4 regions of the Lysinibacillus sp. Bpr_S20 genome follow, and region 4 is predicted to be linked to each of the others. Evidence: predicted binding sites of a transcription regulator. Region 4 holds the regulator's gene; each other region holds the start of a gene.

Region 1 (8,295 bases), on a different contig from region 4:
TTCAACTTCATGGTCAATTGCCTTACCAATATCATGTAATAAGCCTGCACGGCGAGCTAATGCTACATCTTCACCGAGTTCAGCAGCGAGCAAGCCTGCTAAATATGCAACCTCAATTGAATGTTTTAGGACGTTTTGTCCATAACTTGTACGGTATTTCATGCGGCCTAATATCTTCATTAAATCTGGATGTAAGTTATGAATGCCTATTTCAAATGTTGTTTGCTCACCAGTTTCGCGGATTTGTTCATCCACCTCACGGCGAGATTTTTCCACCATTTCCTCAATTCGAGCAGGGTGGATTCGGCCATCCTGTACAAGTTTTTCAAGTGCAAGTCGAGCCGTTTCACGACGAATTGGATCAAAGCCTGATAAAATAACCGCCTCTGGAGTATCATCAATAATTAAATCTATACCTGTTAGCGTTTCCAAAGTTCGGATGTTACGACCTTCACGACCAATAATACGACCTTTCATTTCATCATTAGGCAAGTTCACGACAGATACTGTTGTTTCTGCAACGTGATCCGCTGCAAAACGTTGCAATGCCAATGATAAAATTTCACGTGCTTTTTTATCTGATTCTTCTTTCGCACGTGTCTCAGCTTCCTTCGTCATCACAGCAATATCAGTTGCTAGCTCTTTTTCTACTTCTCCTAAGATAATAGCTTTCGCTTCATCTCTAGTTAAAGCGGAAATTCGTTCTAACTCCGTTTTTTGCGAGGCAACGAGCTCGTCCACTTTGCTTTCCATCTGTTCAATATGCTGTTGTTTTTCGCTTAGAGCTTGTTCTTTACGCTCAAAGCTTGCTTCTCTCTTATTTAGAGCATCATCTTTGCGATCAAGATTCTCTTCTCTTTGCAATAAACGGTTCTCTTGTTTCTGAAGTTCTGAACGACGTTCACGAATGTCATTTTCTGCTTCAGTACGAAATTTGTGAGTTTCATCTTTGGCTTCAAGTAGTGCTTCTTTCTTCAATGCCTCCGCTTCTCGTTTTCCTTCTTCAACGATTGTTTCAGCGACATGTTTAGCACCAGTGATTTTTGAGTCATTCACTTTTTTCATGTAGATATAGCTAACAGCGGCACCAACGATGAGTCCAAGCAAAGCGGAGATGATAGTAATTCCATCCATATGAACACCTCCTCTTGCTATTTGGGTATTACAGTTTCAGTCGGCGCATACATCAATTTCGACTTGGTATGATGCGAAGATCTAATGTAAAATCTTATTATTCATTTCTTTCAAAATCCTTGACATCTGCCAGAGTCTTCATCTTCGTTTTAATAGGTCTTCAACGCCCTCTAAAATGAATTCAGAATGTACTGCCTATTTAAAGTCATAATTCAGAAATTATACATATTTAATTGTATAGCTAGCCTCAATCTCTGTCAAGGATAGTCGGGCATCTGTTCGCCCTTTCAAGAAAAAAAGTCAGTCATATCCATTAAGAGAATTAATTACCTAATACTTTTTACACTAATGCTTATTTTAACTTTTATCTTTAATGCGCAGAAACAGTACTTAGGAATTACTTTTGAGCTTAAATGCCTTCTTGAATGTCTTCCATAGCTTTTGGGGTTAAGCCAAATATATGGATATCCTAACAAATATTATAAAACCACATTCTTCCGTATGTGTAAATAAAAAAATGCATTGCTCCCACTATAAAGAGTGGGAACAATGCATTTATATTATTCATCCTCAAGAAGAAGCTTTAATTCATCATCCATTTCTTCCTCATCATCATGAGCAGCAATTGTGTATGATGAAGATGCAATGCCGTAAGAAGCACGGATTTTATTTGCGATGTCATCCAGTACCGCTGGATTTTCTTTTAAATACTGTTTCGCATTTTCACGACCTTGACCTAGGCGCTCATCACCGTAAGCATACCAAGAACCGCTTTTTTGAACGATGTCTAATTCAACACCTAAATCGACTGTTTCGCCCTCTTTTGAAATTCCTTCACCGTACATAATATCCACCTCAGCTGTACGGAATGGTGGTGCTACTTTATTTTTCACAATTTTAATTTTTGTACGGTTACCCATAATGTCATTGCCTTGTTTAATAGCTTCTGCACGACGTACTTCTAAACGAACGGAGCTGTAGAATTTAAGCGCACGTCCACCAGGTGTTGTTTCTGGGTTCCCGAACATAACACCGATTTTCTCACGTACTTGGTTAATGAAAATAGCAATCGTTTTTGATTTGTTGATCGCACCTGAAAGTTTACGTAACGCCTGCGACATTAAACGCGCTTGTAAACCAACATGCGAATCACCCATATCCCCCTCGATTTCCGCTTTCGGAACTAATGCTGCTACTGAGTCGATAACGATGATATCGATAGCACCACTACGTACTAATGCTTCTGCAATTTCAAGCGCTTGTTCCCCTGTATCTGGTTGAGATAATAGAAGCTCATCAATATTAACGCCCAATTTTTGTGCATAGATTGGATCTAACGCATGCTCAGCATCGATAAACGCTGCTTGTCCACCATTTGCCTGCACCTCTGCAATGGCATGAAGAGCAACAGTTGTTTTACCTGATGATTCAGGGCCGTATACTTCAATAATACGTCCACGTGGGTAACCACCAACACCTAATGCAGCATCAAGTGCTAGCGAACCACTTGAAGATGTAGCGATTTCTAAGTCAGTCTTTTCGCCAAGTTTCATGATAGAACCTTTACCAAAATTCTTTTCAATTTGTTTTAACGCCTGTTCTAAGGCAGCTTTACGATCACTCATTCATTTTCCTCCTTCGAAAACTGTTCACTGTTTTTCTCTATCTCTACTATACTTGTTTTTAAGAGAAGACGCAAGAAAAAAGCGAACGTTTATTCGTTTTCCTTCAAAAATAAAAATTTGGGTAACTTTCCATTACCCAAATTTCTATTTTTAACTATATTATGGATCATCAACAAAACGTGTGGTTGATTTCCGTTCCGATTAGGCGCTTTCCTGGGGGCGTCCGATGAGCCGCTTCACTCGCGCTGCTCGCTCCAGGGTCTCATCTGTGACGCTAATCCCCGAGGAGTCGCCCAATCTCCACTCCAATCAACTTATTTAAAAGTAGACTTTTAACAAAAGTCATCCATATCTTTTGATGATGAACCAATACCATGCCAGGGCAGAATTGATTAACTTTTTTTAAAGCCTCTTTCTGCCAAAAGCTGCATTAAATAATGACAAGTAAATTTAGCTGCGCGCAGTCGATTGGTATTACGCATGCCCGATAAATGAAGTAAATATGTTATCGGTTTCTCATCGCCAATGGCAATACCAATCCAAACCGTCCCCACTGGCTGATGATCATGGGCTGTAGGACCTGCAGCACCTGTTAATCCGACACCAATATTCGTATCAAACTTTTCACGTACAGCACTAGCCATAGCTGCTGCACATTCACTGCTGACAATCCCATGTGTCGTTAGTAATTCTTTAGAAATACCAAGCTGCTTTATCTTAGCCTCTTCTGTATACGTCACAACGCCACCCACAAGGGCATCCCCTACACCAGGTATTTCGGCAAGTTCTGACTGAAATAATCCCGCTGTTAAACTTTCAGCCGCAGAAATTGTTAACTTATTATCTAGTAACATTTCTACTGTTTTAGAGGCAAGTGAATCATCATCCATACCGTATTGATAATCTCCTACAAGCGCTTGGATCTCTGCTACCTTTGCAGCTATAAGCTGCTGCGCTTCTTGCTCAGTTTCTGCTTTGGCAGTTACACGCAATGTAACCTCACCGTCAGAAGCAAGTGGCGCAACTGTTGGGTTAGTTTGCGAATCTAAAATATTTTGAACACGTACTTCAAGCTCTGCCTCTCCAATACCATAAAAACGCATAACATGTGATTGTATAACCCCTCCAGCGTTTAACATCGCACTAAGCTTTGGCTTTGCTTCAAACTGGAACATTGGCTCAAGCTCTTTTGGTGGCCCTGGAAGCAAAATATACGTACGCTCATCCTTTGTTACGATCATGCCAGGTGCCATACCGTGATGGTTTGCAAGCACCTCACTACCTGCTAGTATTAAAGCCTGTTTACGATTATTATCCGTCATTGGACGCCCTCGTTTTGCAAAAAACTGCTCAATAGTAGACAGTGCGGTAGCATCAAAATCGAGAGTAACGTCAAGATGACGCGCAATTGTTTCCTTCGTTAAATCATCCTTTGTAGGACCAAGCCCTCCAGATAAAATGATTAAATCAGCACGAGACTCTGCAATGGAAATAGCCTCTTCTAAACGTTGTGCATTATCTCCTACAACCGTATGATAATACACGTTTATCCCTAATTCGGACAATTGACTAGAAATAAATCTTGCATTTGTGTTCGAAATCTGACCAAGCAATAACTCTGAGCCAACAGCAAGAATTTCAGCATTCATGTTCCTCAAGACCTCTCTTATTTAGACTCAAGTAAGACACGGCGATTTAGATAGAAATAATCCCATCCAGACCATAGTGTAAAGAACAAGGCAATATAAAGCATAATTGCATCAAATGGAATACCAATAAGTATAAAGATTGTATTGTGTAAAAGTGCGGCTCCGATCGCCACAATTTGAGCCCACGTTTTAATTTTACCAAGCTGGTTGGCTGCAACTACTTCTCCTTCACCTGCCAATATCAAACGAAGGCCAGTTACTGCAAACTCACGGCTAATAATAATTATGATGACCCAGGCAGGCGCCATTTCAAGCTGTACCATTAAAATAAACGCTGCAGAAACTAGTAATTTGTCAGCAAGTGGATCTAAAAATTTACCAAATGTTGTGACAAGATTATACTTACGTGCATAAAAACCATCCACCCAATCAGTCGTTGAGGCAATAATAAAAATAAGTGCACCTACAAAATGATGAACTGGCATCGTCGCACCGAATAGCGACATTGTTCCCCAGCCAAAATCAAACATCATAACAATGACAAAGAACGGAATAAGTAAGATTCGAGAGATGGTAATTTTATTTGGAATGTTCATTTTTCTAACACCTTTCATGATGAAAGAAAGTAGTCATCACTAGATGACTACTACTCTTTATTGAAATTGATGACGATGTTTTGCGTTACAATTTGCTGTGCATACGTTAAAGGCTCGTCATTAATGTATACTTTAGCTTGCGATGAATCACCTAAACGGATACGGGCGTAATTTTGAGAGGTTGCATCGAATTCTACTACTTCTCCTGCATTATATACACGAGTATCTGGTAGTACTTCTTGTTGCTGCTGGTTTCGAATACCGATGAATGTAGGACCGGAAACCTCAATACGTATTTTAAATGTATCGGTACCTGTTAACGTATAAGAAGTTGTAGCACCATCCGCTTCAATAGCTCCAGCTGAAATGGATTGCTTAGCCTCATCAGTTTGCTTTTCATCAGGTTTTTCTGAATCTTTGGAATCTGTTGAGTTTTGTTTGTCATTTGTTTGAGCTTTCTTTTGCTCTTTTTCTTTCTCTTTTTCTGTATCTATTGGTTTAATATTTGTATCATATTGCATTTCTGATGGATTTGTACCGTCTGTATCATTTGGCCCTGCACTATTTCTATTCTGCATAAGCACCCAAATGACCACAATAATGACAATGATAAATAAACCAACGATTATTTTCGGCATTGCCTCCATCATTCTAGTTGAAGGGCCCTTTGAAACTTTTCTTCTACTTGGACTATTCGTCATCGATTGACTTACTTGATTGTTTGGAGTACCTGGTAGCTCATTTTTATAAGTTTCTAAAATTTCCTCTGCGTCCAAACCAACAGCGTCGGCATATTGTTTAATAAAAGCTCGTACATAAAATGAACCAGGCATTATTGAATAGTTACCTTCTTCAATACCTATTAAATAACGCTTTTGAATCTTTGTTATTTCTTGTAAATCGTCTAAGCTGTAGCCTTTAGACAGTCTCGCTTCTTTCAGTCGAGTCCCTAATTCTGCCACTAATAACACCTACTTTAATATCAAATTAAAAATTAAATCCACCAAATGAATTGGATTCTGACATCACATGGTTTTTTTCTATTATTTCATACGTAATTTCTTCATCTGGGTGATGACGCAATTCAATGATATAATCAAAATCCTCTATCCTATATTCTGAATGCTGAACAAACATGTCTGGATGCTCGACGACCTTAATGGAAGGCATACTCATCATTTCACGTACTAGTTGCAAATGTCGCTCATCTGATGAACGACGTGTCACAATGCCATCTAATATAAAAATATTATTGTCACTGAATTCATCGCCAGCGAGTTTATTGCGAACAGTCTGCTTAATCATTGTAGATGATAAAAAAATCCATTTTTTATTGGCACATACACTAGCCGCCACAATCGATTCAGTTTTTCCAACACGAGGCATTCCACGTATCCCAATGAGCTTATGCCCTTCTTTTTTAAATAGCTCAGCCATAAAATCAACTAAAATACCAAGTTCATCTCGTACGAAGCGGAAGGTATTTTTTTCATCTGCATCTCGAGGAATATAACGACCGTGCCTAATGGCTAATCGATCACGAAGTTTAGGTTGTCGAAATTTGGTCACGTTAATATGTTCCATTGTCGAAACAATTGTACGAAAACGCTCAATTGTCTCATCGTTGTCTGTATGCACTAACATACCACGTCGATCCTCATCGACACCATTAATTGAAATAATATTGACACGAAGCATCCCTAAAAGTGAAGCAATATCTCCTAATAATCCAGGGCGATTCACCTGAATTTCATATTCAAAGTACCAATCGCTCAAACACACTCGTTCCCTTCCTATTAGTTAACGTAAAAAATCCTTTATAAGTTCCATCATAGCTGATTTTTTATGTAATGGAAAGTTAGAATACATGGAATTATGGCGTTATTTTTAAAAACTTACTATTTTTTTTTCGAACGTACAAAATAGGCTTACATACGTTCCCTTTTCAACGTGGAAATTATTTTTTATACAGAAAAAAAGAGGAGAAAGGTTCTCCTCTTTTTTTACTGTACATGCTTATTTTGCACAAGTTTAACGACACAATTCGCCAATGAATGTTTTTCTTCTTCAGAGGCAACGCTCCATAAATCCGACAAAACTCGCTCTTGTTCATTTTTAGGATCGACATTTGTCGCCAAATATTCTCCAATTTGTACAGCAGCTTCTTGGATCATTTTCGTTGGCATACCGCTTGATTCTGCTCGCATAACATTTTGACCTAAAAATGATGTCCACTTTTGCCAGTTTTCTAAAATAGTCATATGTTTCTCCTCCTTTACACATGTAGTATGTGCAAAAAAGAATTTTATATGTACCAGCCACCGTTTAATCGAATAATTTGTCCTGTTACATAATCTGCTTTTCCAGAAAGATAAAAACTTACCATTTCGGCAACATCCGTTGTTTGTCCAATGATACCTAGCGGAATGTCCTCTAAAATATAGTCAAGCTCCTCTTCACTCAGATGACTGTTCATCGAGGTATTAATAAAGCCAGGTGCAATGGCATTAACACGAATACGTGACAGCGCTGCTTCTTTCGCATAGGACTTTACAAAAGCATGCTGGGCGCCCTTCACAGTGGCGTAAAGTGCTTCGCCAGCCGATCCAGCTTCACCCCAAATCGAACCGATAAACAGCACATAGCTAACATCATGAGCGCGAAGCTTTGATGACAGTAATGCCGTCAGACGCATTGGATTTTGCACATGGACACGCCATAAAGCATCCATATCCTCCACCGTAGTATCTTCAAGCAGCGCATAATGTGCTTGACCATTGGCAAAGACAATTGCTTGTACATTAAAAATTTGCGATGCTAGCAATTGTGCCCCAGACGATTTTGAAAAGTCTCCCTGTACAAGTAAAAACTCCTGTGCAGGGAAGCTTTCTGAAAGGGAGCAGTATAAAGTCTGTGCTGCTTTTTCATTATTTGAATAGTGTATGTAGATGGACCAACCGTCTTCTGCCAGACTTTGACAAATAGCACGACCAATCTCACCCGATGCACCTAACACGAGGGCAAACTTTTTCACTGTACGCCCTTCTCTGTAGGTAAAATTTTAAAGACTGTTTGTTGAGATTCACCTTGAATAGAAGAAAATGCTTTTTTCAAATCTTCAATCGTTAGTTCTTCTAGTACAGGCACAACATCGAACAAATTCATATCATTAAACGAATAACGTGTAAATTGGTTGGCAATAAATTCAATAGAGTTCAGTGCACGTAGGAAGAAACCAATTTTTTTACGTTTTACTCGTTCTAAATCAGCATTTTCAAATTGTGCATTTCC
Region 2 (8,295 bases), on a different contig from region 4:
AGTGCAAATGCTGCAACCTCAGCCATTAAAATGGATACGACTAAATCGATTACAGACAATTCGCCGACCTCTCGTTTACCCATTAAACGAAAAATTATTAGGATAAACACATATAAAAAGATTGTTCTAAAAATAATCGTTAAATATTCTCCCATACAGGCACCCCCATCATATACTAAGGTGACCGTGTAAGTTACTTTTTATACAAAAAAAAGCCTTGTCAAACGGATTATTACATTTTGACAAAGCTATTTATATGAGCAAGGCGTTGTCCATTATAGTTGGACAACGCCTTTGCAGAAAAAATTTAGTCATTAACAATACGTCCGATTGCCTGACGATCAAATTTCACGCGCACATTATCTGCGATTTTTAATGTCACAGCTGTGTCCTCAATTGAGTCAATTTCACCATGTAAGCCACCGATTGTAATAACTTTATCTCCACGTTGCAAATTACCTTGCATATTTTGTGTTTCCTGCTGTCTCTTTTTAGCAGGGCGGATTAAAATAAACCACATTGCAACGAACATTAATAATATTGGTGCGAATCCTAATAGTTGTTCCATCATTCTTGCCCCCTTTCCAATTCTTATTTAGTATAGACTATTCCACCATAAAAAAGCGATGGACAAGCCCAAAATTTTTCTGTATTACTAATATTTTTTCTAAGAATGACAATGTTTTGCTAGAAATATTCTCATTTCACACAAATTTACATGATATTTTTACTAAATATTAGAAGTTCTTTGCATTCGGTCCGTTAAAGCCGTATTTCTCGAAAAATTCTTCTCTGAAATCACCAAGACGGTCCTGGCGAATTGCTTCACGTACTTGTTCCATTAGCTTCAGTAGGAAATGTAAGTTGTGGTAAGTCGTTAAACGGATACCAAACGTTTCTTCCGTACGAATTAGATGGCGAATATAAGCGCGTGAATAATTTTTACATGTATAGCAATCACAGTTCGGATCAATTGGTCCGAAATCACGTGCATATTTTGCATTTTTAACAACTAAGCGGCCTTCAGATGTCATTAATGTGCCATTACGGGCAATACGTGTTGGTAATACACAGTCAAACATATCAATGCCTCGAATAGCACCATCAATTAATGAGTCAGGTGACCCTACACCCATTAAATATCGCGGTTTATTCGCTGGCATTAATGGTGTTGTAAACTCTAATACGCGGTTCATCACGTCTTTAGGTTCACCTACTGATAGTCCGCCAATTGCATAACCTGGGAAGTCTAACTCTACTAACGCTTCTGCAGAACGACGGCGTAAATCCTCGAATTCTCCCCCTTGAATGATACCGAATAGACCTTGATCTTCTGTTCGTTTATGAGCCTCTTTACAACGTTTAGCCCAACGTGTTGTACGGTCTACTGATTGCAGCATATAGTCATATGTCGCAGGATAAGGTGGACATTCATCAAAAGCCATCATAATATCCGAACCTAAATCATTTTGAATTTCCATCGCCTTTTCTGGACTTAAAAACAGTTTGTCCCCATTCAAATGATTACGGAAATGAACGCCTTCTTCTTCAATTTTGCGGAATTGACTAAGTGAGAACACTTGGAAACCACCTGAATCTGTTAAAATCGGGCGATCCCAGTTCATAAATTTATGCAAGCCTCCTGCTTCCTTCACAATATCATTACCTGGTCGAAGCCATAAATGATACGTATTTGACAGAATAATACCTGCATTCATTTCTTTTAATTCCTCAGGTGACATTGTTTTAACAGTTGCTTGTGTACCTACAGGCATAAATGCTGGTGTTTCAAAAGAGCCATGCGGTGTATGCACGATGCCAAGGCGCGCTCCTGTTTGTTTACAAGTATGAAGTAGCTCATAACGAATTGCTGGTTGTGTCATAGTATAAAAAATTCCTCTCTTATCTAAAGTAAAAACAGTACTCCGATTTTTTCTTTATTCTCCTTTTGGACGAATAAACATAGCATCACCAAAGCTAAAGAAACGATATTTTTCTTCTACAGCTTGTTGATATGCACTTAAAATTGTTTCTCTTGTCGCAAGCGTACTTACAAGCATTACAAGGGTTGATTTTGGTAAATGGAAGTTTGTGATTAAACCATCTACAATCGTAAAATCATATCCTGGATAAATGAAAATAGACGTCCAACCTTGTTCCGCTCGCACTTCGCCTCCATATTTTGAGCCGATCGTTTCTAATGTACGCGTAGAGGTTGTACCTACAGCAATCACTTTTCCACCATTACTCTTTACCCGATTTATAATAGATGCGGTTTCTTCCGTTACACTATAAAATTCGGCATGCATTTCGTGATTTTCAATGGAATCTACACTTACAGGACGGAAGGTTCCAAGCCCCACATGTAAAGTGATAAATACAACCTCGACCCCTTTTGCTTTTACTTGCTCTAGTAATTCTTCTGTAAAATGTAAGCCGGCTGTTGGTGCTGCAGCTGAGCCACGCTCTTTTGCATAAACAGTTTGGTAACGATCCTTGTCCGCTAATTTTTCACGAATATACGGAGGTAGTGGCATCTCACCAAGTTGCTCTAAAATTTCATAGAAAATCCCATTATATTTAAACTCAAATGTACGTCCACCATGATCAAGCTCTCCTGTACAAATAGCTGTCAGTAAGCCATCTCCAAATGTTACAACTGTGCCAACTTTTACACGTTTAGCTGGTTTAACAAGCGTTTCCCATTCATCTGTACCTGCCATTTGCTTTAATAGCAGTACTTCTATATGAGCACCAGTTTCCTCTTTAACGCCCATTAAACGCGCTGGTAAGACTCTTGTATCATTTAACACAAGGCAGTCTCCAGCTTTTAGCTCATCTAATATATGAGCAAAATGATGATGCTCTACATTTTTTGAGCCTGGCGTCACTACCATTAAACGACTAGCTGTTCGGTCCACAAGTGGTGTTTGTGCAATAAGCTCTTCTGGCAATTCAAAATCAAAATCTTCTACACGCATGAAAATACTTCCTTCTTCTAGGTTTGTTGGGGATATTCATATCCAAAATGTTCGTAGGCTAAATGTGTTGCCACACGTCCACGTGGCGTCCGCTGGATTAAGCCAATTTGCATTAAATATGGCTCGTACACATCTTCAATCGTAACGCGTTCCTCGCCAATAGAAGCTGCCAGCGTATCTAAGCCTACAGGGCCTCCACGGAAGCGCTCAATCATATTGGTCACAAGTTTATGGTCAATATGGTCAAGCCCTCTAGGATCGACTTGTAATAGCTCAAGCGCTTGCTTAGCAAGTCCCTCCGTTATCATACCATCTCCGAGCACCTGTGCATAATCTCGTACTCGTTTCAGTAGGCGATTCGCAATACGGGGTGTACCACGCGAGCGTGTAGCCATTTCAAGTGCTGCTACTTGTTCGATCTCAACATCAAATAAATGCGCACTTCGTACGACAATTTCTGCCAGCGATGTATTATCATAATACTCCAATCGTAATAATACGCCAAAGCGATCCCTTAAAGGTGCTGATAATGCTCCTGCCCTTGTTGTTGCACCGACAAGTGTAAATGGTGGTAAATCAAGTCGAACAGACCGTGCTTCAGGGCCTTTACCAACGACAATATCTAAACAAAAATCCTCCATGGCAGGATAAAGCACTTCTTCAATTGCACGAGGCAGGCGATGGATTTCATCGATAAATAGTACATCTCCTGGCTCCAGTGAGCTTAAAATAGCTGCTAAATCTCCAGGACGTTCAATCGCAGGGCCGCTAGTCATGCGCACATTGACATTCATTTCATTAGCAATAACAGCCGCTAATGTAGTTTTACCAAGTCCAGGCGGTCCATATAACAGCACATGATCTAAACTTTCCTGACGAAGCTTTGCCGCTTCAATGAAAATTTGTAAATTTTCCTTTACTTTATGCTGACCAATGTATTGGGCTAATCTTTGTGGACGCAAAGATAATTCAAACTGTTCATCATAGCTACCTGCTTCACTAGCCATCATACGTTCAGACATGTACTTCCCCCCCTTTCACTATTTTAACTTTAATAGCAATTGTAAAGCTTGCTTCATAAATGCATCTGTTGTTTCAAGCTTGTCGTTTTCTTCAAGCTGTGGACGAATTTTTTCTAATTCTTTTTCAGAATAACCAAGTGCCATTAAGGCAAGAATCGCTTCTTCAAGCTCATGTTTAAATGGATTTACACCAAATAACGGTAGCTCATCTTCTGTACTAGGTAACTCTATAGTCTCCAATAACCCGCCAAGTTTACCTTTTAAATCTAAAATCATTTGACGTGCCGTTTTCTTACCCACACCTGGAAATTTTACTAAAAACGATTCATCCTCACGCTCAATTGCACTTATAACTTGTTGTGGGTTCCCAGTAGCTAAAATTGCAAGCGCACCCTTTGGTCCAATTCCTGACACTAAAATAAGTTTACGGAATAGCTCTCGTTGGTCTAAATTCGGAAAGCCATATAACACTTGTGCATCCTCACGTACATGCAAGTGAACAAAAATTTGTTGTTCAAGGGGTGATGTCCTAAACGCAAATGGATTTGGTGTATTCAGCTGCCAGCCAATCCCTTGCTGTTCAAGGACGATATACTCAGGAGTTACACGCTTTACTTGTCCTTTTAAATAATCATACATTCTATATTCCCTCACAATCATCGTCTTCGATTATAGCATATTACGAACGAATGCTCGACTATAAGAAATAACACAACTCGTCGTCCACATACAAAAATGACCGCCAAAAGACGGTCATTTCTTTATCATTTTATCAATATCGTACCACAGTTTTGGCCAATATGTGAGAGCTCTTTTTGTAAATGGCACTAAATAATCTAAAAATATCATCTGTTGATCTAATGGCAAATCTACTGCAAAAAGCCATTCACGTAATAGCTCATTTGGATATTTTAAACGATGTAGTTTTCTTTTATCTAATCTTTTCAGCTCTGGTAGCTCGGCAAATATTTTACCAAGGTCATAATCAACAGCCGGCAATACTCGATGCAACCATAAGATGTATTCATCATCCGCTTCCCCAAGGTGAGCCAAATCAAAATCTATTAAACGTAAATGCCCATCTGAGCACCATAAAAAATTATGATGTACGACATCGCCATGTAAAAGCGTTATTTCTTTTTCAGGTAGGTCTTCCAGTGCGATTAGCTGTAACGATTTTTCACTATAATGTGAAATTTGATTAATTTCTTCTTTTGTTAAAAATGCACGAAATTCATTCCGTCTGCTTTTAAAGCGCATATGACGCATTTGCCATTTTAAAAGCTGTGAATAGGTGTGCAAACCTGGAACTCGCTGCCAAGCAATTTTTTTATGTGTATCATGTAATGTATTTAATAGTTTGAGTGATTCCTTTCGATCCTTTTTATGTGCAAAATTAGCACTATGACTGCCTTCTTGCCAATCTTGCACGATTAAATACTCATCATCACTTTTCATTAAAGGTAAAATCAGCGAGGGTTCCAGATGGCCAAGCTGTCTATGAATAGCCCTTACCTTTTCTGCTATTTCTATCTGTTTTGCTCGTTTCACAAAATAAATATTGGATTGATATTTATACTTCCAAATATTCGGCTTTACTTCTTCAATTATATACGCTTTTTCACCATCGATAAGGCGTCATCCCGCCTGGGTAAAAGTGCGGTGACATCCATGGTCCTACCGAATGTTGCATATGGGAATGTGGCATATGGCAATGTGATGGACACGGCGGTGGGCATGGTGGCGGACAGAAACATTGGTCCATTTGCCAAGTCGGCATCATGACTGGCTGTGCATGACAACCACATGGCTGTTCCATTTCCGGCATCATTTCCGGCATAGGTTGAAATTCTGGATTCATAGGGAAGAATGGAGATGTACTAGATTCTAAAAACTCCTCCGCCCCAGCAACTTTTTCACATCCCATATCACATGTTGGTTGTTCTGGCATCGTATACGCCTCAACTTGCGGTTCCATAGGCATCGGCATTGGCATTGGCATCGGCCAATACATATGATGATGTACTGGCTGATGGCAGCTAGCACAATGTGGTACTGCCGGCATTTGTGGCATGATAAAAATCGGTTGCGGCATTGGTGCTGGTGGTGGCGCCTCCGGTTGGGCTACAGGCTGTGGTTGTGGTTGAATTTGAATTGGAGATACAGTTTGCTCTACACTTGGCATGACAACGTTTTGATTCCAGCTAAGCTCAACAGGCGCTGGCTGAGGCATCGGCATCGGCATTGGATAAGGAATTGGAATCATCTGTGGTTCTGGCATTGGTGGTGGTGGTACAATAATTGGTGGCGGCATCGGTCTCTGTACCTCTTTTTCTTTAACATGCCTTGTAGGTGACTCCTTGTGCATATGTTCTTTATGCATGTGTTCCTTGTGGCCCTCTCTGTGGCCTTCTCTATGCCCTTCTCTATGTCCTTCTCTATGCCCTTCTCTATGCATTCCCCAATCTGTTTCTCGATGATGTTCTCTATGTGGTTCTCTATGCGGTTCTTTGTTTATTTTTTCAGGTAGGATAATTTCCATGCCCGGTACAATATAATCCGGATTAGCAAGATGGGCATTAAGCCGCTTTAAATCTTCAAACGAAACTCCGTACTCTTTCGCTATCTTCCACAACGTGTCTCCCTTTTGGACAATATGAATACGCAATTTTTTCCTCCCTTCCTCTCTTCGTATCATATGTTCAATGTTTCATTTGGATACAAAAATTTCACGCAGTTGGAAATGCTTCATGGTACACTAGGTTTTAAGGAAAACTGCTTCCTTTATTACTCGCAGAGGTGATCTCTTATGAAAAAAATGTTAGGCGAAGAACGCCGACTGCAACTCCTAGCGCAATTAAAACAAAGCACAGCACCTATTACAGGGACGGACCTAGCTAAATTCGCTAATGTTTCCAGACAAGTCATTGTCAATGATATGACATTGTTAAAGGCTAGAAATGAACCTATTATCGCAACTAGCCAAGGATATCTCTATATGCACCAGGAACAATTACATCATGCTGTTGAACGTACAATTCCTTGCTTCCACACTGCAGAGGATGCAGAAGACGAACTTATAACAATCGTTGATTGCGGTGGTACAGTAAAAAATGTGATTGTTGAACATCCAATTTACGGGGACATCACCGCATCGATTATGATTTCTAACCGTCATGAGGTAAAAAAATTTATTCAGCGTGTCAACGAAACACAAGCAAGTTATTTATCTGATCTAACAGGTGGTACACATCTCCATGTTATTTCTGCCCCTTCTGTTGAAATTTTAGATTTAATTGAGCTTACTTTAGAAAAAAAAGGTTATTTAGTTGTAGATCAATAACGTGTAAAACCAAATATTTCATGTAGCTGCTAGCCCTTCACGGGGACTAGCAGTTTTCTATTTATTCGAAGAGGCTGATTTCATTTGTTCCATATTCATGTGGAGCATACTATTGCCATTTCTAAAAAAAAGCTATCCACGTTAAATGGATAGCTTCAGAGTTAGAGAAATCTTTTTCGTTGTGAAGGTGTTGGCAATAAACATTTTTCTTTTCGCCCAAAAAGACGATATCTATTTTTAGCAAATAGTCGATACATTTTATTTCGCATAGCTGGAGGAATAAGGATGAAAATATAGCAGACAGGCCAAATACTATCTAACCTCTTACAGATTTTAAGTGCTGCTGTGGATTCAAAATATACCTTTCCATGCTCAATTAATATGACACTATCAATATTTTCTGGTACTTCGTATTGTGCAAGTAATGCCTGCCCACTATCACTTTGGATGGACGCAAATTGAAAATATGCTGCCTGATCATATTTGATAATAAATTGCACACTACGATCACAGAAATTGCACACCCCGTCAAACAAAATAATGCCGCCCACAATGATTCCTCCTAGCCACTTATATTACTCATCCGACGTTAGATAAGTAAAGTATGTACCAAGCGACTTCACCTTGCAACCAAGAGCAGCTAGTTCCTCCATAGCCCCACGCATCATAGGCTCCTTTTCATCTGCCAATACATCAATCATAAAGAAATAATCGCCTAAGCCCGTTTTTAAAGGTCGTGATTCGATTTTACTTAAATTGAGCTGTCGCCATGCAAATACTGATAACACTTGATGTAATGCCCCTGAACGATCCGTTGGCAGTGTAATCATGAATGTAGTCTTTGCCTGTCCTTCTGATAATTCTTGCGGCAATCGTCTATTTTGCTTAGATAATACGAAGAAGCGTGTATGGTTAAAATGGAAATCATGAATATTAGGTTGAACGATTT
Region 3 (8,295 bases), on a different contig from region 4:
CCACTCCTCGTTATTCATTAAAAGCGTTCTATTATTTGATGTTAATATCCTAATTCTGCACCATGCTTATAACCGATCTCATAAGAAGTATTTAAATTATCACAGTATTTTTCTGCAATTTCCAAATCATCCAGTACTACGATTGTTCTGAAATTTAAGTCCTCTAATCCTTTTATGCGAATTTCATATTTACCTTCATTTTCAACTACGTAATACATTACAAACACCTCTCATTCAATAAATTCGTTATTTTAATGAAAGTTGACCTCTAACATATTCAACAAATTCATTACCTCTATCACAAAATTCACTAACCATTGCACAAACTAATCCAAATGACATTCCTGAATGACCTTGATCCTCTAATAACTTCTTGGCATCATCAAATGTTCCATCATTATTTAATACTTTTACTATATCTAAACAATTCCATAATTCCATTCCGTGATATAAATCATTAAGTCTAATAGGTACGATTTCACTCCAATAATCCCATTTATCTTTTTCCAGAACAGACTTACCTTTTTCTATCCAAATTTCAGTATGCTCAGGAATCATTGCTTCGTGCTCTCGTTTCTCTTTTTCATACCTTTCTGCTCGTTCCTGTTGTTCCTTATCAAATTCAGATTTATTTTTTCCTATAATGTCTAAATACGCACTGTCCATTGTTACCGTATCAGAATAAAGAGTCTTACCATTAAAATCTGCACAAGCTAAAATACCTTTTTCTTTAAACTCTAGTAAGTGATTAACAGCATCCTGTATTGTACTACCTGCTGATAACATAATTTCTCTGTAATTTTTATTCATTTTACATCCTCCAGTTATGTATTTGTTTTTATAATATCAACTTTTTATTTAATTACAGTTCAATAAGCTACTCTGAGCATTTTTACGTCCTAAATTACTTACATTCATTTTATATACCTTTTTTACAGTAGTTGGCGATAATTCTAATCCATCTTTATAATAATAAGTAGCACCAAACTTATTGTGAGGATTATATCCCATTGATTTAAGTATCTTTCTTATGCGTAAGCTCTTCATTTTTATCAGCTCTCCTTTTTATTAATTATTTTATTAACTAAATATACATACCTCTTAAATAACCTTCAATAAGACCATCGTTTTGCAGTTTATTTAAAACAACATCCACTTTATCAAATACCATTCTAGCGTATTTGTGATTCATATCATTCATTAATATACGTTGATAATCGTAAGGTTGTAAGAAGTTTTCATCCAACACATCTATATTTTTAATCACTAGTGACTTCTTATCTACACTTATACCAAATGAAATATCATCGATCAGCATACTAAAGAAATATAAAGTTGGCTCATGATGATTACTAAATCCATACTCCATTAAACTTTCAACTGTCTGATTAGATTTTATTTTTATTCGATTAGTAAATCCTTTAGAAGTTAATTCTTCTTTTGTTGGTGGTTTAATTTTGTAATGCTCGCTATTATATTCACTAAACGCAATTAAGTTGAGCTTGCTTTCTATGTATTTTCTACGTTCTTCTGAAATGTTAAATTCCACATTAGTCTTATCAATTCCTACTAAAACAATTTCATTTCCTTTTACAGTGATCTCTTGTGTACCATAGTTAAACACATGATTATTCTTAACAATTTTACCTTTTGTAAAGTTATTAGAAAGCAATACATTTCGTGTTAATTTGAGAGTTGCTTCTTCTTTGCTTGTTGAGAAATTGTTATTGAATTTATATTGGTATTGATTATAAATTTCATCTGATATGTATAATGGATATTTTAATAAGTTGTCCTCAACCATAGTCCAGTAATTAGTTAATTCCTCAATAGCAGCTTTACGGATTACATTCTTAGATGCTTCTCGTTGACCTTCATAATAACCTAAGAAATTTGCATACTGTTCTTTTCCTTGACTATCGACAACTAAAATATCGCCCTTCTCTAATCCTTCAATGTCTGTGTTAAAATAGTACTTCTTTTTGTTTGTACGTTGGTTACTAATCAGATTAAAATTCACCTTTGCTATTTTCATTTTATTTGTTTCTCCTTTTTATAAAATCGAATTATTATTTAGCATGAATTATCATACTCCATGTCTCATCTATTGAAATTTCTAGAATATCAAAGTTGAAACAATTCAAAAGTGCGTTATCTGGAAATCCTGAAAACATACGTTTACCATCTATATGAATTTCTATTCTTTCTTCTTTATTAATTAATGGAACTAGGTCTACTACTTTCATTAAATCTCTCCTTTTATGTAATATACGAATATTATCTAATGATTTAATTAGTATTTAGTACCATTAAATTTTCATTATCGTTGAAGTAGATTACAAATACTTCAAATTCCTTATCATAATGAGTCTCTTCATCAGCAGCTCCTTTTTTACTAATGAACTTTTTCACTAAAATAATCTCTTTTTTAATTTCTTTGATATTACTATACCTATGTGACATTAATGATCCGACATTTCCAAGATATTTTGGCTTATCATATTCTTTGAGTTTTTCTAACCTTCTATCTAGATGGCTCTCTCCAAGCTTGTTAACTCCGATTGGGACAATTTGATAAGGTTTACCGAAAGTAATTGACCATACTTTATCATCCACTCCGAAACCCTCTTTAATTTCAATCACTCGTTTTCCCTCCTAAAATTTAGTAATGTTTGATTTCTTAACCTAAGTATAAATAATAAAATACATAAAGTAAAGTATAATTTATGTATTTCTTTATTTAATTTTATAAAAGGGAAATATTATCTAATAAAAAAAGAGTCAATCAAGACTCTCCACTCACCTCATCATTTTCTTCTACAATTGAAAATAACTCATTCATATCAGTAATATCAAAAGCATTTACCATCTCATCAATTGCATGTTTTGTATAACTTTTAGTTTTATTATTATAAAGTTCGCTAATAGTACGTGCAGAAAGTGATGTTCGCTCTGCTAAATCTTTTTGTTCCCACTCACGCTCAGCTAGTAAAACCCTTAATCTAAGTTTGACTGTTTTCATCATCAACTTACCACCATATCTTTATTTATCAGTAACTAAATTATAAGATAACTCTTCAATTTATGGAATACTAAAGCAGCATAATAAAAGTCACCCATTTAATAATGAGCGACTACTAAATACTTTCTTCATGAACTTTATTAAAATTAAAACCTTTAAATGAAACAATCCTCAATGATCCTGTGCTTGTTTTCTCAAGATATTGTACCTTACAGAACAATCTTGGTTCTAGCCACATTATATCTCGTTCCACATTATTTACTATCTGTTTAGCTATTTCTCTAAATGCTCTTTTTTCATCAGGTTTAAAGCCAAACTCTACATTCGCAACTGGTCTGTATTTACCATTACTTAATTGCGTACCTACAATCATTGTAAATGGATTTTCTTTATAACCTAATATAACAACATCCATTACTTTGAAATGCTTGTATTTCAACCAACTATGCGAACGATGGTTAGTTTTGTAAGTAGAATCACTTCGCTTTCCTACAATACCTTCCATACCTTTATCCTTTGTTAACTTAAAGATATCATTACCATTGCCCACTACAGAAGGTGTGATCAACAAATTATTCGAAGGTTCGATTATTGATGATAGTATTTCTTTTCGTTCCACTAATGGTTTACTCATAACAGATTCATCTGTCGCTAACACATCAAAAGCAATAAATGTAGTAGGATGAGTTAACATAGCTTGTTCAATTTTCTCTTTATTTGAAAGTCTACCTCGATATGCAAAATCATCAAATATAGATATACCATTCCGTAAAACTACACCTTCACAATCAATAATTGCTTCATGTTCATGAATTGATTGTCCTGCAGCTTGTAATTCTGGAAATTTAGCAGTTACATTATTCCCATGACGAGTATAAGCTTCTACTTTGTCTCCTTGTTTATGCAAAAGGATGCGCCAACCATCCCATTTTATATCATAAATCCATTCAGGATTATCTATTATTTCATCATTGTTACCCATATGCAAAAGCATTGGTTTAATTGGAGTAAATATCATTATATCATCTCCTTATTTACCATTATCTCATGAATGAAAGTGTAAAAATACAAGAAATACAAGGTATGAATGGTAAATAAGTTGTTTTAATATCATTTATTTAAATATCGTTGTATTAGATCTTCAGTATGAGACTTAAGTGCTTGCTTGGCATAGTTCAATATTTCATCTTCCCCACCTGTTTTAATAATGACATCACTAAAATATTCACTTACATTTATCCACTTCACTATCTCAATATTTTTCTTGGCAAGCATACGTTTCTTATTGTAAAAATCGTTTCTCAAGTCTTTTAACAATTTATCTATAATATTTAAATAAACTTTTGACATTTTTAACTTTTCAAGTGATGAATAATCATGTTGCAAGGAACGAATAGCCATGTCTAATTTTATATAATCATACACATCATTACGATCCTCTGGTCTAATCATCAGCGTCCACCAACTTTGCGTCTTGGATATCGTAAAATGAAATACGTTTTACAGAAATGTCTGTATCCAGTAGTAGTTCCTTTTTATACGGATCAATGCCTGTAACTAGACCAGACTTGTCTTGTAGATGATTATTGTTCCATAGTGTTAAAGTAATCAGTTTTTGCATTTTAAAAGCACGTTGTATAGTTTGTTCAATCTCCTCTATTTCCCACTCAGTTAATTCACGCTTTTTATCGTAAAATTGCTCTTGTTTCCACTTTCTTATTTCAACTAAATGCTCAGGCAACATCATCGCTGTCCATTTTTGACTTCCTCTGTCTTTTATCACTTTTAGCACTCCTCACCTAAAACGGAACGTTTGTTTGTATTTATTATAGAACTAACGTTCCATTTTAGGCAAGAAAAATTAGAGTTAAAATACAAATAACTTCTTTACACTCACTTTATATTCAATTTTAAATATGTATTTCACTAAATAAAAGATAACTATTATTTAACGTTTCATCGAAATGCTTGTACCTGCTTTTACATCTCCGCCAACGTTACCGCAGCTTACTGAAGTTCCTGCTTTAACTGAACCTTTAATATTTTGGCATGTAATAGATGTCCCACCTTTAACATCCCCTAAAACATCACCTTTAATTGTTGCAGAAGAATCTGTTTCTAATTTGTTTATACTTCCATCTACAATAATATGTACATCACCTGATAAATTACCTGTCTCAATGACTTTACCATCAACATAAATCTTATTATTAATTACTGAAATATTATTACCTTTCACATTCACTGTTTTACCATTAATCGCTACTGAATTAAATGATTTTCCAAACACAGTACCCATCTCCCATCTTTTTATCGAATATTTTCTTATGTATTTTTAAATTTTAAGTATTCATTTCTTGTGATTTCATAAATTTTATCATCATAGTACTTACCATCTAATAACATTACTTCGTTTTTTCTATAACCAACTACTCTTCCGTTGTATTTCTCTATGTATTTGTCGTACATTTTTTCAGCTTCATTACCTTTAATTACTTTAAAACTAATTTTATTAAAGTAAAATTTGTCAAACAGGTCTGTTAGAAAACTTCTAAAGTCTTTTGAAAAAGTATAATTTATATCGTGAAAATTAATCGCATATAAATCAGTAACATTTCGAGTCTCCCTGTCAATATAAGCACCTAGTAATCCTACAATTTCATTGCCTTTCACGCTGACCATCTGTAAATGATTCCAACTATCTCTTGGTACATCAATATCATACCTAAAGTAAGATGAATAAAAGTAGTATTTATATTTTTCATCTAACATGGCTTTTCTCATTAAGGCTTGTAATTTATGATCATGGTCTACTGCAAATTCTAGTGTCATGACGAACCTCCTTATTAATGTTTTCTAAACCTTCAATGAAGTACAGTAAATCCTCATACACCTCTGCTTTAATTTCTTCCTTCTTATCATATCTAGCGTTCTCATATGTATGTGCTAATGATAATTCTATGTGGTACTTCAACCATTCATATTTCACCATCTTTTATGTATTTTAATATCTGTTTGTCATATAATGATATTTCCCTAAAGTAATAACTTTCTTGAATAAGTACAGACAAATATATGTTTCACGTTCATCTGATCCCCATTCGTCATTAGTGTTGAAATTAGCACCAAATAGTACTGTTCCTTTATCACAACTACCTATTTCTAACTTCCATCCATATTTGTTATACATGGTATTACTCCTGTTCTAATTTATTAATATTCTCATTTTATAAAACAATTTAATCTTCCTTGTACTCTAGATGCTCTTCTAACCATTCAAGATGTCTTGGTAAATCATAAGAATTATAACCTTCTATACTTGCTTCCATAAACGATTCAGCTACCGTCTTTAATCTTAATAAATCTTCTTCACTCATAGTAACTCTAATTGCTGTTCTTACACTCTCATCTTTCCAACGATTCATTACTACGTTAGGTTCTGTTATGCTCATATAATAATATTTATATGTTTTGTAATCTGTTTCATTAGCTTGTTTTACAACACATTTCTCAGCTTCAAATACATATCCATATTCTCTCTCGAATATCTCTTCAAATTTAATTCTTTTGTAGTAATCAATTCTGTGAAAACTATCCTTACTTCCTGTTTTCCATTCTTCAATGTAATTATCCTCAGATAATAGTGATCTAATTATCTCACCTAACTGTTTCACTTTCGGAAAATCGTGCGTTCTGCTATTTAAAAGAACTTTGCCTTTATACAAAACATCAATATCGTAGTAAAAATACATTATTCCATTATCTTTATTAACTAATTTGTCTTCTCTAAATGGTTGCAAAGATGGATTTGAATACGTAATTACTAGATCACCTTTAATAAAGGTACGTCTTATTGTTGTATATTCGCTCATTTATCTATTCCTTTCATCTATATAATATGTTACTTAGTTGATAAAACGAGTGACCTAACAGCGTACAACATTCACATGCTTGGGTGTTTCTCATAATAGAGAGCAGGGTTACTGGTTTGTCACTCTCCTACTGTTAACCCTTTTTCGGATGACTATGTAATTAAAATTTCTTAGCTACTAAAGTTGAAATCTTATCCACTATAGGCTCATAAACATATTTATCTAACCCGAACATTATCTCCTCTACGTTGTATGCTAACCACCTTAGAATAAATAATGGAAATGTGATTGGCAGCATAATGATTCTTGTGATGTTATCAATAATATCTTTTACTTTCATTTGCCTTTTAGTACCAATAAAATGATTGACCATGCATTAATCTCTCCCTATGTGTATTACATCAATTTTATATGGACAACTTATAAACCTGTAAATATACTCAATATAATTAACATAAAAATAACAACTACAGTACAACCAACTACCATCCCTACTGAAAACACTACAGGAAACATATCATTCCATTCTTTTTTCTGATAATCACTCATATAATCTTCGTCTTTTTTAAATGTGCTTACATAGGATTCTTCTAGATCATCATTCCAGTATTCTGCGTCTCTAGGAGTATAAACCCTTCTAACTGGACTATATTTAGCTATATCTCTTTGTTTTTGTTCAGCTTTACGCTTATTTTGATAATATCTAGAATCCAAATTTACACCTTCTTTTAATATAATTTTATTTACAATAATAGTCTCGTTTTATTTAAAGATCATTTATTGCTTTACATTTTCCCAATACAAATTCTAATACCTTTATTAATTCGTCCATATCTCTATCATGTATGTAGTATGTTTCAAATATTGCTTTTTCTATATCCTCTTCAAAGTATTCATCGTTATCTTCTTTAAAGTACTCCATCTTACTACCACCCTTTTCTATAACTGATTAACTTATTTTCTAATCTAGACTGAATGTATTCATTATCGAACTTCGACATCATCCAAAGTATAATTTTTATTTGTAATTCTTCGTTTAAAGTAAAACCGTGGTTAATTTCAGTTACTTTTTCTTTACTTACTGAAATTCTATTTTGTACTTTATCAACCATTTCTCGTTTAACTTGATCGACGACTTGATTTACTAAAATTGATTTATTTTCGTTGGATAGTAATTGATTACGTTTACGTCTAGATTCAAGTGAATCGTCTAGTGAAAGTAATTCAATTCTTTTTGAAATTTCTTTATTTCTATTTTCTAATTTTTCGATTTCACTTACCAATTCGCCAAAAGTCCTCATACATTCACCTTCTAGCTTTTTATAATACTTTGTTTTTATGTAATTAATTCATCTACTTTCTTCAGATTCCATACATTCATTACAATAGATATCACCTACA
Region 4 (8,295 bases):
GCTTACGTGTGCCGTTGAAGGAGTCCATTGTCCATCCACCATCGCATTGCACTTCTTGTAAAAGGCAGTTGACAGCGCTTGATTTGGTGCCTGTTTTGTCTTATGTATTTTTAGGTGGAAAATGTCGTAGCTGTGGACAAAAAATTTCTTGGATGTATCCATTGATGGAACTTATCACGGGCGTATTATTTGCATTTGCTTATTGGCAATTAGGCTTTAGTGCAGAATTTTTCGTAGCGCTTTTATTCATTTCATTATTAGTCATTATTGTTGTGTCGGATTTTGCTTATATGCTTATTCCCGATAAGGTGTTATTATTCTTTTTACCATTGCTAGTTTTTGGACGAGTGATCTCTCCTTTGTCTCCATGGTGGGACAGTATAGTAGGTGCTGTAGTGGGTTTTAGCATATTGTATTGTATAGCTGTTCTATCAAAAGGTGGAATGGGTGGAGGCGATATTAAATTATTCATTTTACTTGGTCTCGTACTCGGTTCAATACATACAATTCTTACACTGTTTATAGCTGCTGTGATTGGTATGATTGTTGGAATCGTTGTGTTAAAGGTAAGCGGACAAGGAAGAAAAACGCCTATACCCTTCGGACCTTCTATTGCTGTAGCTGCTATTATTATCTATTTCTATGGGGATGCGTTGATGAATTGGTATCTCGGTTTTTGGTAATTAATCGTGGGGGATTCCTTCAATATAGTCTTCCCTAAATAAGCTTTTACAGGTAGTTCCAAAGATATGATCATGGAGGAGATATGATGAAACCAATTATCGGTATAACGGCTTTTGCGGAGGATGATTTGTCCTCAAGATTAAATGCTGCTTATAGCAAAAGTATAATTGAAGCTGGGGGTGTCCCACTTATAATTCCGCTTGGGGTGGAAGAGGATGTAGCGCAAGTTTTATCGTTGACAGACGGATTATTACTATCGGGTGGCTATGATGTACACCCATTCCTTTTTAACGCAGAACCTACACCAAAATTAGGGAAGGTTCATCCAGAACGAGATTCAGTGGAGCTTGCTTTAATGAACGCGGCCAAAATTCGCAAAATGCCGATTCTAGGAATCTGTCGAGGGCTTCAAATACTAAATGTTGCATTTGGAGGCACGCTCTATCAGGATATTGAAAGTGAATATCATAGCAGAAAATTAATAAAGCACACGCAACAGGCAGCACGAGGCATTACAACACATTATGTAAATTTAACACCTGATACATTATTAAAGACGATTATTGAGGAAGAAAAAATAGCTGTAAATTCATTTCATCATCAGGCCATAAACGTAGTAGCAGAAAAATTGAAAGTGGTAGCGAAATCAAGCGATGGCATTGTTGAAGCGGTAGTACACGAAGATTTACCATTTTGTCTAGCAGTACAGTGGCATCCTGAAGAGCTAGCTATTGCAGGAGATGAAGGTTCAAAGAAACTATTTGCTGCATTTGTAAAGGCAAGTTTGAAGTTTAAGGTAGAGGCATAAAAGAGGATTTAGAAGTAGCAGAGAATGAAAATATTTGTAAAAAATGGGGTAAAAGCATTATATCAGCCAAACGAGAGTCAACTAACTTTTGTTCATGACAGTCTAAAATATTCAATTCGTATGGAAAGTGAAATAACACAAGATTTCACCATGCAGGATTTGCTTGAAATGGCTAATTCAATGTTTTAAAGGCTATCACCATAACGTGTGGTTGATTTCCGTTCCGGCTGGGCGCTTTGTAGCTGCCGCTTTGCTTTCGCACAGATAAAACATTTGTAGCTGCCGCTTTGCTTTCGCACAGATAAAACATTTGTAGCTGCCGCTTTGCTTTTGCTACAGAAAACATTTGTTGCTGTCGCTTCGCTTTCGCACAGATAAAACATTGCCGCTGCCGCTTTGCTTTCGCGCAGAGCTTCCTGGGGGCGTCCGATGAGCCTTCGTTCCCCTATCGCTGATCCCCAAGGAGTCCGCCCAGCCTCCACTCCAATCAACGTATATACATGTAGTACGTTTTTACAAATGTCAACCTCAACTTTTCGTGGATGAGCTATAAACCCTAAGTGTAGGAATCCATTTTAAAGTGGGTTCTTTTTTAGTGTAAATAGCACTCAAAACATAAGAAAAAGAGGAATATGCCCATCTGTGAACATAATATCCTCTTGTTATATTTTAATATTGAGATACTTTTAATGTACACGACGATAAAGACCTACAACATGTCCCAAAATAGAAACTTGGTCTACGATAATTGGCTCCATTGTTACATTTTCAGGCTGTAAACGAAAATGATTTTTTTCCTTGAAGAAACGTTTTACAGTTGCCTCATTTTCCTCAGTCATTGCTACGACAATATCACCGTTATCAGCAGTAGCTTTTTGTTTAACAATCACTAAATCCCCGTCTAAGATGCCAGCTTCAATCATTGATTCACCCATAATTTCTAGCATGAATAATTGATCTTCACTTGTACCATAAATATCTGGTAGCGGGAAATATTCATCGATATTCTCAACAGCAGTTATCGGAGAACCTGCAGTAACCTTCCCGACTAGTGGGACATGTATAACTTGTTGCTTTTGAATAGAATCCTCAGGTTCTAAAATTTCAATTGCACGGGGTTTAGTTGGATCGCGTCGAATTAAGCCCTTTTGCTCTAAACGAGCTAAATGTCCATGAACTGTTGAGCTTGAAGCAAGTCCAACTGCTTCACCAATCTCGCGGACAGATGGTGGATACCCCTTTGAGCGCACTTCTTCTTTAATGAATTCTAATATGGCCTCTTGTCTTTTCGAAACTTTTTTCATAATTGCTCACCTCTTTTTTAATCATTCTACTTATTAATAGTATAACAGAATGCGAACACTTAAGCAAACATAGGTTCGAAAAGTGTTTGACAAAAACATTTGTTCGTATTATTATGAGAACATATATTCCGAACAAACATTCTCGAAAAGGGGTTATAAACATGAACTGGTTAAAGAAAAATCCACATATTACAACTTTATTAGGAGCTTGTCTACTTTTTGCAGCATACCTTTTTATAACAGACCCAGGTGATGTAACGTACACAGAAATTGAAATCGCACATGGTGATAGCTTATGGTCGTTAGCCGAACAGTACCGTGGTAAAATGAAAACGGATGAATGGATTAAGCTTGTAAAGGCGGAAAATGAATTAACGAACGTACAAATTATTGCGGGTAAATCCATAGTAATCCCAGTAGTAGGTGACCAACCTTACCCTATAAATTCAATTGAAATTGCGAGAAACGAAAAATGATAAATAATCAACAATCGGCTGTTGTCTATTGCCGTGTGAGTACAGAAAAAGAGACACAACATTCCTCGTTAGAGCGTCAGCAGGATGAGTTGATGCGCTATGCTAAAGAACAAGGTTACGTAGTTAAACATGTTTTTAAGGACAAACATAGCGGCTATGATGTAGAACGTGAGGGTCTGCTAGAAATGCTCGATTTCATAAAAGAAAAAGAAATAAATGCATTATTTGTGCAGGATGAAACACGTTTAGGACGTGGAAATGCTCGAATGGCAGTGTTGCACTTATTGCAGAAAACTGAAACGGATGTTTTTTCGATGCGAGATGCGGGACCTTTACAATTAAATGAAATGGATACGATGCTCCTAGAAATTTTAGCAATTGTTGAAGAGTATCAGCGCAGAATCCATAATGCTAAAATACGTCGTGGTATGCGTCGTGCCGTTGAAAATGGCTATCGCCCTGAAAATAATTTATCTAACCGTGGAAATCCAAACGGTCAGGAACGTAAGGATGTACCTGTGGAGGAAATTGTCAACCTGCGTAATCGAGGCTTTACCTTTGAGGAAATTGCTATGACTCTTAGAGGTCTGGGCTTTGATGTAAGCAAAGCTACAGTCCATAGGAGATATCGGGAACATCAAAAGGGAATCGAATCAATAAAGTAACGTTTTAATCAGTGGGCGTTTCATCGTCCTACTGATTTTTTGTATGTTTAAAGGTCTAGACAAAGATAAAGGACCGAGCAGGAACGAGTCGAGAGACGAATACCATTATCGCAATGATAAAGAACTGTTTCCAATAGAAAAAAAGAGAAGTAGTGATTTTTCTACCTCTCTTTCTCGTATTTTCTCTTTACCCACAAAATTGAGTTGATTCAATCAATCTCTTAAGCCCATTCCTCATCTAAGGCAGCATAATAGTATTCATCCCACCACTCATCCTTGTATGGGATGCATTTTTTAAAATAACCTTCGCGTCTCATACCGATTTTCTCCATCACTCGATAGGATGGGATATTTTCTGGCTGGCATGTGGCAATAATTCTATGAAGTTTCATTTCATTAAATCCGTAGTCCAGTATAGCTTTTGCCGCTTCAGAGGCGTATCCGTTATTGTAATAGTTCGGATTTAAAACCCAGCCAATCTCATAAGTATGATCACCAAAATATTGATGGAAGGCAATATGACCAATCACAGTATTTTCGCTTTGTAAAATAACAGGATAGTGTTTTGCTTTTTCACCGCTATTTTCAGAAACAAACTTTTTTGCTGCTTCCTCATTAAAAACGCCCTCTGGAATATACTTCATCACATCTGGATTTGACGTATATTCATAGACAGCTTGCCAATCTTGAATTTCAAATTCTCTTATTACTAGTCTGTTTGTTTTGATAAACATTTCTCTTTCCCCCAAGTAATGAAAATTTCAAACCTTTATAAAAATATTATAGAGTATTATTCTTATTAATCAGCTCATTAATCTTTTTATTCATTTTTTTTACTTCAGATTGGTTATATAAATAAAATAACAGCCAAACAAGAGTAAAAAGCAAAACGCTAAAGAATAGCATTAATATAGTTATTGCTATAGATGATGTTGGAAGCCAATTTAAAAATAGCGCAACAACAATAAAAGTACTTATAGTAATTGAAAAATGGATACCTGTTTGTAATAAAAAAGTTAAACGTTCTACTTGATAAATATAGGATGGTAATACACAAGCAAGCCCCACAATAATTGAACCTATAGCTTGTTGTATAAAGTTAGCTGTAGTAGCTTTAAAAAAAATATTTCCAAAAATCCAAGAACCAAAAAGATTAATAAATACAAAAACTGTACAGCCCATACTTACACCAAACGCTACATTTTTAAAAAAATGCATCTATCTTAAACCCCCAAACGCTTTTTAAATTGCTTTCGATAATTACGAGAAATAACTTCTTTAATTCCTAAAACTAGCTCAATTTCCATTGTTCCGTTAAATGAAGCTTCGATATTTTTGACTTTTGCTAGATTAATAATTGCAGATTTAGAAATCCGTATAAAATTATTCCCTAATTGTCGCTCTAATTCATATAAAGGTTTGTTCACAATGAGTCGATTATTTTCTTCATCATATAAAGCTAATTCTCTTCCTTCGGTTCGAATAACAATTATTGAATTTGGATCAACGATATATGTTTTATTATTTGCTATTCCTGTTAAAATTTGTTCTTCTTGCTCTTGTTGTAATAAAGAAATAGCAGCTTGTATCGTAGGAGTAAGTTTTGCTGTACAAATTGTTACATGCGGCTCTTCATACTCTGAATCTATTTGTACCTCTATTTTCAGCTTTATCACCTCCCAAAAAAATTATAGCATATACAGCATTTTGGAAAATGCAGGTCATGCTTTGTAAAAGGCAACTTACACAATCATAACAACATGTTACGCCAAACGTATTGTTGGCATATTTTGCGTTCGTTATATTGAGTTCAGGTAAGATGTACTGCAAACGAAATAGAGGTCTAAACAAAATTGGGGCATGAATTTTTCGGAAAAATGAGTATTCGGCAAGTTCATGGTTAGGAGGCTAGGGCTATTATGAATGGATTAACTACTTCAAGTGAAAGAAATAAAACTAGTTGGATACTAGTATGTATTTCAACGATGCTCACAGCAAGTATAATCTTTTGGTATTTTAATAATCCTGAAGGTTTTATTGAAAATGGAATTGGCTTTAGGACAGATGTATTTTCGAATATATTTATTTGGATTTTTGCGCTTTTTATTTTAATGGGATACATTGCTTATACATGCATTGCAATACCTTTCGTAAAAGCACACTTATTTACTATTTCTTGGCTTAAAGTAATTGGAGTATGGGCTGCTATTGTGGGAGGGATAGTGGAAGAAGTTATATTTAGACATTTACTTATGGAATACTTATTAACTATTGGAGCTTCAGACGTAATGCAAATACTAATTTCGGGGATACTCTTTGGAATTGCTCACGGTCTATGGGTACTTTTGAAAGGGGATTGGAAGTTTGCTTTACCTGCTATTATAAGTACCACAATTTTGGGAAGTCTTCTCGCAATGCTTTATATTATGGCTGGAAGAAGTACATTTGCACCAATCTTAGCTCATATTTTGATTAACATGTTTATTGAACCATGGCTAATGTTATCTGCTGTTTCTGGAAAATGGGCTAGTAAATAAAGAACAATTTGATAATGTATATATACTTTAGAAACGTATAGCCATGACAGCGTGTCAGGCTAGTTATATGCCTTAACTTGCACCTTTTATAAGAAGGTGTTTTTTTATTTCCTGACGAGTGAGTATCGAATGAGGTATCAAAAGTTTGATTTTCCCTACACTATGTTTGTTAAAGAATAAACTGATACGAGAAAGGTTGGTATAACTGCATTCTAAGGGAAAACATGCTATACTTTGCATACCATATTCATTATGATATGTATTGAAAGGTGTGTAATTATGTTATCAAAAGAAAAAATTAACCGAATCAATGAACTTTCTGCTAAGGCTAAAAGTGGTACTTTAACAGAGGCAGAGGCGAAGGAACGAACAGCGCTTCGTAAGGAATATCTAGATACATTTAGAGCGACGATGCGTGATACAATTGAAAACGTAAAAGTGGTAGATGCAGAAGGAAATGATGTTACACCAGAAAAAGTGAAACAAGCGAAAAAAAATAAATTTCTAAATTAATGTGACACATTTCTATAAAGTATGTAACAAATCATTAATAGTATAACAAAAACATTGTTTTCTGAAGCAATGTTGACTAAACTGTATAAGAACAATATATAGGACGAGAAAGGATGTCACAACATAATGACTCAACATGCGGATCAATTAGCAATTAATGCTATCCGAACTTTGTCAATCGATGCAATTGAAAAAGCAAACTCTGGTCACCCGGGTTTACCGATGGGGGCTGCGCCAATGGCTTATACGCTTTGGACAAAACAACTTCGCCATAATCCAGCTAATCCAAAATGGTATAACCGCGATCGTTTTGTACTTTCTGCTGGTCACGGCTCAATGCTTTTATACAGCTTACTTCACCTTGGAGGCTACGGTTTACCAATGGAAGAAATTCAAAACTTCCGTCAATGGGATTCATTAACTCCGGGACATCCTGAATATGGTCATACTGTTGGGGTAGAGGCAACAACAGGTCCTCTAGGTCAAGGTATTGCTATGACAGTTGGTATGGCTATGGCTGAGCGTCATTTAGCAGCTACTTACAATAAACCAGGGCATGACATCGTGGATCACTATACATTCGCACTTTGTGGCGATGGCGATTTAATGGAAGGTGTTGCAGCTGAAGCGATCTCTTTAGCAGGTCACTTAAAACTTGAAAAGCTAATCGTTTTATACGATTCAAACGATATTTCTTTAGATGGTGATTTAGAAAAATCATTCTCAGAAAATGTCCAAAAGCGATTTGAATCTTATGGTTGGAACTATTTAAAAGTAGCTGACGGTACAGATGTTGAAGCAATTAATGCAGCGATCGAAGAAGCTAAAAAATCAACTGGCAAACCAACACTAATCGAAGTGAAAACTGTTATCGGTTTTGGTTCACCAAACAAATCAGGTAAAGCTGCTTCTCATGGTGCACCACTTGGACAAGAAGAGGTCGTTTTAACAAAAGCAGCTTATGAATGGGCACACGAGCCATTCCAAATTCCTGCTGAAGCATATGATACATTCGCAGCAGCAGCTAAAGTTCAAGGGGAACAACCTGAAGAAGCTTGGAATGCTAAGTTTGAAGCATATAAGCAAGAGTTCCCAGAATTAGCAGCACAATTTGAAAATGCAATGAATGGACAATTACCAGAGGATTTCGCTTCAGAATTACCAGTCTATGAAGCAGGTAAATCAGTAGCTACTCGTTCTTCTTCTGGAGATGCAATAAATGCAATTGCAAAGAAAACACCATCATTCTTTGGTGGTTCAGCTGACCTTGCTGGCTCAAATAAAACGACGATGAAAGACGCTGGAGAT

The links. The regulator LexA, encoded in region 4, represses DNA repair genes until DNA is damaged. The targets are predictions, from matches to a motif close to CGAACATATGTTCG.
Region 1: the regulator LexA is predicted to act here: its motif matches at 2,842-2,855, upstream of recA (recombinase RecA).
Region 2: the regulator LexA is predicted to act here: its motif matches at 4,686-4,699, upstream of ruvA (Holliday junction branch migration protein RuvA).
Region 3: the regulator LexA is predicted to act here: its motif matches at 4,829-4,842, upstream of MWJ95_RS10115 (YolD-like family protein).

Annotation. Positions count from the first base shown of each region.
Region 1 is NZ_JALNLQ010000015.1:26,685-34,979, forward strand. It holds gene rny (ribonuclease Y) at 1-1,134, opposite strand, end outside; gene recA (recombinase RecA) at 1,695-2,759, opposite strand; gene MWJ95_RS22675 (competence/damage-inducible protein A) at 3,152-4,408, opposite strand; gene pgsA (CDP-diacylglycerol--glycerol-3-phosphate 3-phosphatidyltransferase) at 4,426-5,004, opposite strand; gene MWJ95_RS22685 (helix-turn-helix domain-containing protein) at 5,055-5,975, opposite strand; gene MWJ95_RS22690 (DUF3388 domain-containing protein) at 5,992-6,780, opposite strand; gene MWJ95_RS22695 (DUF3243 domain-containing protein) at 7,008-7,265, opposite strand; gene ymfI (elongation factor P 5-aminopentanone reductase) at 7,310-8,038, opposite strand; gene yfmH (EF-P 5-aminopentanol modification-associated protein YfmH) at 8,035-8,295, opposite strand, start outside.
Region 2 is NZ_JALNLQ010000004.1:357,679-365,973, reverse strand. It holds gene MWJ95_RS12785 (DUF421 domain-containing protein) at 1-155, opposite strand, end outside; gene yajC (preprotein translocase subunit YajC) at 308-568, opposite strand; gene tgt (tRNA guanosine(34) transglycosylase Tgt) at 738-1,883, opposite strand; gene queA (tRNA preQ1(34) S-adenosylmethionine ribosyltransferase-isomerase QueA) at 1,938-2,981, opposite strand; gene ruvB (Holliday junction branch migration DNA helicase RuvB) at 2,999-4,003, opposite strand; gene ruvA (Holliday junction branch migration protein RuvA) at 4,022-4,642, opposite strand; gene MWJ95_RS12755 (phosphotransferase) at 4,757-5,554, opposite strand; gene MWJ95_RS24495 (LysM peptidoglycan-binding domain-containing protein) at 5,625-6,671, opposite strand; gene MWJ95_RS12745 (transcription repressor NadR) at 6,813-7,346, shown strand; gene MWJ95_RS12740 (thiol-disulfide oxidoreductase DCC family protein) at 7,508-7,897, opposite strand; gene pheA (prephenate dehydratase) at 7,922-8,295, opposite strand, start outside.
Region 3 is NZ_JALNLQ010000003.1:432,672-440,966, forward strand. It holds gene MWJ95_RS10070 (hypothetical protein) at 42-218, opposite strand; gene MWJ95_RS10075 (hypothetical protein) at 247-810, opposite strand; gene MWJ95_RS10080 (hypothetical protein) at 859-1,047, opposite strand; gene MWJ95_RS10085 (hypothetical protein) at 1,085-2,035, opposite strand; gene MWJ95_RS10090 (hypothetical protein) at 2,070-2,246, opposite strand; gene MWJ95_RS10095 (hypothetical protein) at 2,290-2,643, opposite strand; gene MWJ95_RS10100 (helix-turn-helix domain-containing protein) at 2,786-3,025, opposite strand; gene MWJ95_RS10105 (ATP-dependent DNA ligase) at 3,138-4,040, opposite strand; gene MWJ95_RS10110 (YhjD family protein) at 4,133-4,474, opposite strand; gene MWJ95_RS10115 (YolD-like family protein) at 4,467-4,805, opposite strand; gene MWJ95_RS10120 (hypothetical protein) at 4,971-5,312, opposite strand; gene MWJ95_RS10125 (hypothetical protein) at 5,348-5,854, opposite strand; gene MWJ95_RS10130 (hypothetical protein) at 6,262-6,894, opposite strand; gene MWJ95_RS10135 (hypothetical protein) at 7,315-7,608, opposite strand; gene MWJ95_RS10140 (hypothetical protein) at 7,661-7,816, opposite strand; gene MWJ95_RS10145 (hypothetical protein) at 7,821-8,195, opposite strand.
Region 4 is NZ_JALNLQ010000010.1:127,121-135,415, reverse strand. It holds gene MWJ95_RS20310 (prepilin peptidase) at 1-683, shown strand, start outside; gene MWJ95_RS20305 (gamma-glutamyl-gamma-aminobutyrate hydrolase family protein) at 767-1,492, shown strand; gene MWJ95_RS20300 (hypothetical protein) at 1,517-1,681, shown strand; gene lexA (transcriptional repressor LexA) at 2,179-2,796, opposite strand; gene yneA (cell division suppressor protein YneA) at 2,958-3,272, shown strand; gene MWJ95_RS20285 (YneB family resolvase-like protein) at 3,269-3,937, shown strand; gene MWJ95_RS20280 (GNAT family N-acetyltransferase) at 4,159-4,671, opposite strand; gene MWJ95_RS20275 (DUF3021 domain-containing protein) at 4,718-5,155, opposite strand; gene MWJ95_RS20270 (LytTR family DNA-binding domain-containing protein) at 5,161-5,613, opposite strand; gene MWJ95_RS20265 (CPBP family intramembrane glutamic endopeptidase) at 5,857-6,474, shown strand; gene MWJ95_RS20260 (DUF896 domain-containing protein) at 6,754-6,987, shown strand; gene tkt (transketolase) at 7,114-8,295, shown strand, end outside.